Linked DNA regions of Kineococcus sp. NBC_00420. The protein of the gene in region 1 interacts with the protein of each later gene in a pairwise test. Links are inferred from orthologs where the notes say so. Each region holds a gene or a part of one and is shown in the gene's direction. Other genes may lie near its edges.

Region 1 (4,350 bases):
GACCCTCGGGCACCTCGAAGACGACCTGGGCCGATCCGCCGTTCGCGGTGTCGCCGAACTCCTCCCCGATGAGGCGCAGCGCGGTCGTCGACTCCTGGCCGGGGATCTCGAAGGAGTTCACCGTCTTCCCCGACAGGGTGGCGGCGCCGACCCCGGTCAGGGCGAGGAGCAGGACCCAGACGGCCACGACGAGGCCGCGGCGGCGGAACGCGCCGGCTCCGAGGCGGTGCAGGAAGGTCGCCATCTCAGTTCTCCTCGGCGGTGTGCCCGAGCGCGGCGAGCGCAGCGGTGATCAGGTGGGGGCGGACGGTCGCGGCGTCGAGGTCGCGGAAGGCGAGCGAGGTGACGGCGAGCCCGCTGACGGCGGTGGTGATCCGCACGCCGCGGTCCAGGACGGCGGCGCTGGGCGGTTGCTCGCTCTTGACGATCTCCGTGCCGAAGGAGCGGAACAGCACCTCGCCGAGGTGGTCCAACCGGTCGGAGGACAGCGCCCCCTGGCTGATCGTCGTCAGCATGAAGGAGACGAGCCCGGGACGTCGCTCGGCGAGGGCGACGAGGGCTTCGACCACGGTCCGGTCGCGCCCGGGACCGGTCGGGAGGTCCGTCACCTGGGTGGCGATGCGCTCGAAGTGCCCGACCGTGTGCGCCACGGTCGCCTCCTCCAGCGCCTCCTTGCTCGGGAAGCGGTGCAGCAGACCGGTCTTGGAGTAGCCGACCGCGTCGGCCACCCGCTGCACCGAGGTCTGCTCGATCCCGTGGCGGGCGAACAGCGCCGCCGCCGCCTCGAGGATCTCCTCGTCGATCTGTTCCTTCGTCAACCGGGGCACCCGACCACTGTAGACCGGTGTGGACCGAGTCGGTCGCACAAGGACCGGTTCGGTCCATCGCGGGCGGTGGGTCGTGTCGGAGGTGAGGCCTACCCTTGACCCACGATGAGCACTCTCTTCGACGACCTCCCGCTGGGCCCCTCCTCGAGCGGCGACCCGAACGGCGGCAGGACCGCGCCGACCCCGCGCCGGGGGGCGGACCCGGCTGCCCTGCTCGAGGGGCTGAACCCGCAGCAGCACCAGGCCGTCGTGCACGCGGGGTCTCCGCTGCTGATCGTCGCGGGCGCCGGCTCGGGCAAGACGCGGGTCCTGACCCACCGCATCGCCTACCTGCTCGCCGAGGGCCGTGCCACCGCCGGGCAGGTCCTCGCGATCACCTTCACCAACAAGGCCGCCGCCGAGATGCGCGAACGCGTGGCCGCCCTGGTGGGCGACCAGGTCGGTGTGAACGTGGGGATGGGGTCCCGCAGCATGTGGGTCTCGACCTTCCACTCCGCCTGCGTGCGCATCCTGCGCCGCGAGGCCCAGCACCTGGGGATGCGGACGTCGTTCTCGATCTACGACTCCGCCGACTCCCAGCGGCTCATGGCGATGGTCGGCCGCGAGCTGCAGCTGGACCCGAAGAAGCACGCGCCGCGGGCGATGTCGACGATGGTGTCGAACCTCAAGAACGAGCTCGTCGACGAGGAGACCTTCTTCGACCGGGCGAACTCCGAGAGCGGCAACGAGACCGAACGCGTCCTCGCGAAGGCCTACCGGATGTACCAGCAGCGGCTGCGCCAGGCCAACGCCATGGACTTCGACGACCTGATCATGTCCACGGTGCACCTCCTGCAGGCCTTCCCGGACGTCGCGGAGCACTACCGCCGACGCTTCCGCCACGTGCTGGTCGACGAGTACCAGGACACCAACCACGCGCAGTACATGCTGGTGAAGGAACTCGTCGGCACCGGTGAGGGCCCCGTCCCGCGCGGGGAGCTGACCGTCGTCGGTGACGCGGACCAGTCGATCTACGCCTTCCGCGGCGCGACGATCCGCAACATCGTCGAGTTCGAGCAGGACTACCCGGACGCGACGACGGTGCTGCTGGAGCAGAACTACCGCTCGACGCAGAACATCCTGACCGCGGCCAACGAGGTCATCAAGCTCAACGACGACCGCCGGCCGAAGAACCTCTGGACGGCCTCGGGCGCGGGGGAGCAGATCGTCGGGTACGTCGCCGACGACGAGCACGACGAAGCCGCCTTCGTCGCCGAGGAGGTCGACCGCCTCCACGACGCGGGATCGCTGAAGTACAAGGACGTCGCCGTCTTCTACCGGACGAACGCGCAGTCGCGTTCGCTGGAGGAGGTCTTCATCCGCACCGGGCTGCCCTACAAGGTGGTCGGCGGGACGCGCTTCTACGAGCGCAGGGAGGTCAAGGACGCCGTCGCCTACCTGCGCGTCCTCGACAACCCCGACGACACGGTGAACATGCGCCGCGTCCTCAACACCCCCAAGCGCGGGATCGGCGAACGGGCCGAGGCCGCGATCGTGGTGCTGGCCGAACGCGAGCGGATCGGCTTCAACGCCGCGCTGGACCGCGCCGACGAGGCGATCGGTCTGGTGTCGCGCTCCCTGAACGCGATCCAGGGTTTCGCCCAGCTGATCCACGACCTGCGCACGCTGGCGGAGTCGGGGGCCGCCCCCTCCGTGGTGCTCGAGGCGATCCTGGAGCAGAGCGGTTACCTCGCCGAACTCCGGGCGAGCTCGGACCCGCAGGACGAGTCCCGGGTGGAGAACCTCTCCGAACTCGTCGCGGTGGCCGAGGAGTTCTCCGAGGACAACCCCGAGGGGACCCTCTCGGACTTCCTGGAACGCGTCTCCCTCGTGGCCGACGCCGACCAGATCCCTGCCGGTGCCGAGGACGACGGTGTCGTGACGCTCATGACGCTGCACACGGCGAAGGGGCTGGAGTTCCCCGTCGTGTTCCTCACCGGCATGGAGGACGGGACCTTCCCGCACATGCGCTCCCTCGGGGACCCCGACCAGCTGGCCGAGGAACGTCGCCTCGCCTACGTCGGCCTGACCCGGGCGCGCGAACGGCTCTACCTGTCCCGCTCGGCCGTCCGGAGCGCCTGGGGCGCACCGCAGCAGTACCCGCCGTCACGGTTCCTCGACGAGGTCCCCGCGACGCTGGTCGAGTGGAAGCGTGCGCAGTCGGCGTTCCAGAACGTCGCCTCCCCGAGCGCCGCGTCGCGGATCTCCCAACGCCCGGGGGTGCGTTCCGCCGGCAACCGGCCGGTCATCACCCTGAACCCCGGCGACCGGGTGACGCACGACTCCTTCGGCCTCGGCACCGTCGTGCGCATGGAGGGCGAGGGCGACAAGACCATCGCGCACATCGACTTCCGGTCCGAGGGGACGAAACGGCTGCTGCTCAGGTACGCGCCGGTCGAGAAGCTCTGACCACGGACGCCACCTCGCGGGGACGTTCCAGCGGCAGCAGGTGACCCGCCCCGGGCAACGTCACGAACGTCGCCCGGGGGTAGGCCACCCCGTTCAGCTCCCGCTGGGCGTTCTCGCCCAGGTCACCGTCCGCACCGCCCGCCACGAGGACCGCGGGCAGGTCGAGGACCCCGACCCGCTCGGACCAGTCCTCCCGCGACCCGAACTCCAGCCAGTTCCGCCAGGCCAGCGGGGAGGAGCGGAGCAGGTCGGTGACGGCGCGTTCCGCGGCCGCGAGTTCCAGGGGTCCGCCCACGTTCGTCGCGACGAACTCACTGGCGGCGGCGGCGTCCAGCGGGCCGTCCTGCACCCAGGACAGCATGAGCGCCCGGCGTTCCTCCGCCATCGGCTCGGGGACCGGCGGGGAGCCGGCGAGCAGGAGCACCCCCGAAGGGGGTGGGAGTTCCCCGGCGAGCGCCCGCGCCGCGACGACGGATGCGATCTTCCCGCCCATGCTGTGCCCCAGCAGGATCCAGTCGTCGTCCACCGCCGAGAGCCGCTGCACGACGTGGTCGGCCATCGCCCGTACCGAGGTCCCGAGTTCCACCGGTGCGTCGCCGAAACCCGGCAGGTCGAGCGCGCGGAGCTCGAACTCCGGACCGAGTTCCGCGGCCAGCGCGTCGAAGGCGAGGCGGCTCGACCCGAGGGCGTGCAGACAGACGACAGTGGTGCTCACAGCGCCCATCCTCGGGGCGGAACGGGTGACCGGCGCGTCGGAGCGGCGCTGCGGGCTACTGCCCGAACGTGTACCGCAGGTTCGCGTTGATCAGCTGGTTCACCCGGCGACGCAGGTGCCCCAGCGACGACGGCTCGGGGAGCTGGTCCTCGACCAGCAGGGTCCACCGCAGGTCCGTCCCCTGGTGAGCCGCGTCCCACGGCAGCTCGAAGCGGAGCCGCGCGTCGGGTCGGACGGGCCACAGCGACGACCACACGAGGAGGTGGGGCGCGTCGACGGTCAGGACCTCGGGTCGCTGCTCGTCGTGGAGCAGCTCCAGCCAGGGGCGGTGCGGGTCGCGGTCCGGAGCGAGCAGCGCCT
Region 2 (3,040 bases), 990 kb from region 1 along the record:
CTTCTCGGTCCGATTCCCGTGGTGAAACGTTCTGGGAACGGGAACCTCTGCATCAGAGGCTGTTCACCGACGGTTTCCATGATCGAAGAAGCCCCGGCCTGCTGATCGAGTGATCATTTCCGAGACAACTCGTGCACTCTCTGCAACTAGCTATATGCTCTCGGTGACGACCTAGTTCGGGGGCGTCACCACGCCGACCGGTTCGGTACATCGCACAGCTCCCCGGTGTGCACCGGGGCTCTCGTCACGGAGGCACCATGTCCAGCACCGCCATCCCGTCCCGCTCCTCCCGCCGCCTCGCGCGTCTCGCCGCCGGTCTCGCGGCCACCGCCGTCCTGGCCGGTGGCGGTCTGGCCTCGGCGGCCGTCGCGTCGGCTGCCCCGTCCGCGACCCTCACGACCGCCAAGGTGGCCCCCGGGTTGAAGGCGACCTCGACGGTCGAGCGCAAGGAATCGGCGACGCAGCGCAAGGAGTCCACGGTCGACCGCAAGGAGTCCGCGACCCAGCGCAAGGAATCCACGGTCGCCCGCAAGGAATCCAGCACGCAGCGCAAGGAGTCCACGGTCGCCCGCAAGGAATCCGCGACCCTGCGCAAGGAGTCCGCGGTGGACCGCAAGGAATCGGTCACCTCCGAGAAGGAGCGCTGAACCGCTCCTCCAGACCTGCCGGTCCAGACGAACCGAACCCCCCGCACACAGCGCCTGCTCCCCCGGGACCGGGCGCTGTCGTGCGTCCAGCCCTGCCCCCCAGCGTCACCGCTCGCTCACACACCCCCTCGCGCTGCGTGCGGGACGTGGTGAGAGGATCGCGACGGAGCAGTCGCCAGCACAGCCGACCTCAGGAGCATTTCGTGGCAGGTGCCGCCGAGCAGCAGTACGACGTCGTCATCCTCGGGGGAGGTAGTGGGGGCTATGCCGCCGCACTGCGTTCCGCCGAGCTGGGCCTGAAGGTGGCCCTGGTGGAGAAGGACCTCCTCGGAGGGACCTGCCTGCACCGCGGGTGCATCCCGACCAAGGCCCTCCTGCACGCCGCCGAGGTCGCCGACACGACCAGGGAGTCGGAGACCTTCGGGGTCCGCGCCTCCTTCGAGTCCATCGACATGGCGGGCGTCAACAAGTACAAGGACGGCGTCATCGCGCGCCTCTACAAGGGTCTGCAGGGGCTCGTGAAGTCCCGCAAGATCGACCTGATCTCCGGGACCGGCAAGCTCGTCGCGAAGAACACCGTCGAGGTCGACGGTCAGCGCTACACGGGCCGGTCCGTCGTCCTGGCCTCGGGTTCCTACTCCCGCAGCCTGCCCGGCCTCGAGATCGGTGGCCGGATCATGACCAGCGAGACGGCCCTCGGCCTGGACTCGGTGCCCGAGAAGGTCATCGTCCTCGGCGGCGGGGTCATCGGCGTCGAGTTCGCGAGCGTGTGGCGTTCCTTCGGTGCCGACGTGACGATCGTCGAGGCCCTCCCGCACCTGGTCCCCCTCGAGGACGAGGCGGCCAGCAAGGCCCTCGAGCGCGCGTTCCGCAAGCGCGGCATCACGTTCTCCCTCGGCGTCCGCTTCAAGGGGGTCGAGCAGACCGACTCCGGTGTCGTCGTCACCCTCGAGGACGGCAAGACCTTCGACGCCGACCTCATGCTCGTCGCCGTCGGTCGTGGTCCGAACACCGCCGGCCTCGGCTACGAGGAACAGGGCATCACGATGGACCGCGGGTTCGTCCTCACCGACGAGCGCCTCGCGACCAACGTCGCCGGCGTCTACGCCGTCGGCGACATCGTCCCCGGCCTGCAGCTGGCCCACCGCGGGTTCGCCCAGGGCATCTTCGTCGCCGAGGAGATCGCCGGTCTCGACCCGAAACCTGTCGACGAGCTCGGCATCCCGAAGGTGACCTACTGCGAGCCCGAGGTCGCCTCCGTCGGCCTCACCGAGGCCAAGGCCCGGGAGAAGTTCGGTGACGTCGACGTCCTCGAGTACAACCTCGGGGGCAACGGCAAGAGCCAGATCCTCGGCACAACCGGTTTCGTCAAGCTGGTCCGGCAGAAGGACGGCCCCGTCGTGGGCGTCCACATGGTCGGCTCCCGCATGAGCGAGCAGGTCGGCGAGGCGCAGCTCATCGTGAACTGGGAGGCCTACCCCGAGGACGTCGCCGCCCTCGTGCACACCCACCCCACCCAGAACGAGGCCGTCGGAGAGGCGTTCCTGGCGCTGGCCGGGAAACCGCTGCACTCCCACTCCTGACCCGAAACTGAAACCCGCGGCGTCCTCCGGGCGCCGGAGAACGTCCGTGAGGAGAACCGAAGACATGTCGAACTCGGTGCAGATGCCCGCTCTCGGTGAGAGCGTGACCGAGGGCACCGTCACGCGGTGGCTGAAGTCGGTCGGTGACACCGTCGAGGTGGACGAACCGCTGCTGGAGGTGTCCACCGACAAGGTCGACACCGAGATCCCCTCGCCGATCGCCGGTGTCCTGCTGGAGATCCTCGTGCCCGAGGACGAGACGGCCGACGTCGGCGCCGACCTGGCCCGCATCGGTGAGGCGAGCGAGCAGGGCGGTGGGGAGTCCGCGCCGGCGCCGCAGGAGGAGTCGAGCACGGAACCCGCGCCGGAGCCCGAACCCGCACCGGAGCCCGAACCCGCACCGGAGCCCGAACCCGCGGCCCCGTCCGCCCCGGCCCCGGCTGCTGCGCCCTCCGCCGGCTCCGGTGGTGGCGAGCCCGTCAAGATGCCCGCGCTCGGTGAGTCCGTCACCGAGGGCACCGTCACCCGCTGGCTCAAGGCCGTCGGGGACAGCGTCGAGGTCGACGAACCGCTCCTCGAGGTCTCGACCGACAAGGTCGACACCGAGATCCCCTCCCCGATCGCCGGCACCCTGCTGGAGATCCTCGTCGGCGAGGACGAGACGGCCGACGTCGGCGCCGACCTCGCCCGCATCGGCGACGCCTCCGCGCAGTCCCCGGCCCCGCAGGAGGAGACCCCCGCGCCGCAGGAGTCGCCGCGGGAGGAGTCCCTGGCCGACGAGGTCGCGGAGCGCGAGACCGCGCAGTCGCA

Evidence for each region. The genes of interacting proteins can lie anywhere in the genome.
Region 2: the proteins of pcrA (region 1) and lpdA interact in binary tests that used the Escherichia coli proteins (3 or more experiments, as listed by UniProt). The link is inferred for Kineococcus sp. NBC_00420 from one-to-one orthologs.

What each region holds. Positions count from the first base shown.
Region 1 is NZ_CP107930.1:3,786,077-3,790,426, forward strand. What follows is about bases 554-3,603. They hold pcrA (DNA helicase PcrA), read left to right. Parts: upstream 554-932; coding sequence 933-3,275; downstream 3,276-3,603. Other genes in these bases: OG218_RS18710 (TetR/AcrR family transcriptional regulator), read right to left, coding at 554-827; OG218_RS18720 (alpha/beta fold hydrolase), read right to left, coding at 3,247-3,603. Also shown: OG218_RS18705 (MMPL family transporter), read right to left, coding at 1-244; more of OG218_RS18710, read right to left, coding at 246-553; more of OG218_RS18720, read right to left, coding at 3,604-3,990; OG218_RS18725 (hypothetical protein), read right to left, coding at 4,046-4,350. UniProt on the Escherichia coli protein: A helicase with DNA-dependent ATPase activity. Unwinds DNA duplexes with 3'-5' polarity. Translocates on single-stranded DNA with 3'-5' polarity. Initiates unwinding more efficiently from a nicked substrate than double-stranded DNA.
Region 2 is NZ_CP107930.1:4,777,215-4,780,254, reverse strand. What follows is about bases 89-3,040. They hold lpdA (dihydrolipoyl dehydrogenase), read left to right. Parts: upstream 89-850; coding sequence 851-2,230; downstream 2,231-3,040. Other genes in these bases: sucB (2-oxoglutarate dehydrogenase, E2 component, dihydrolipoamide succinyltransferase), read left to right, coding at 2,295-3,040; OG218_RS23385 (hypothetical protein), read left to right, coding at 258-647. UniProt on the Escherichia coli protein: Lipoamide dehydrogenase is a component of the glycine cleavage system as well as of the alpha-ketoacid dehydrogenase complexes.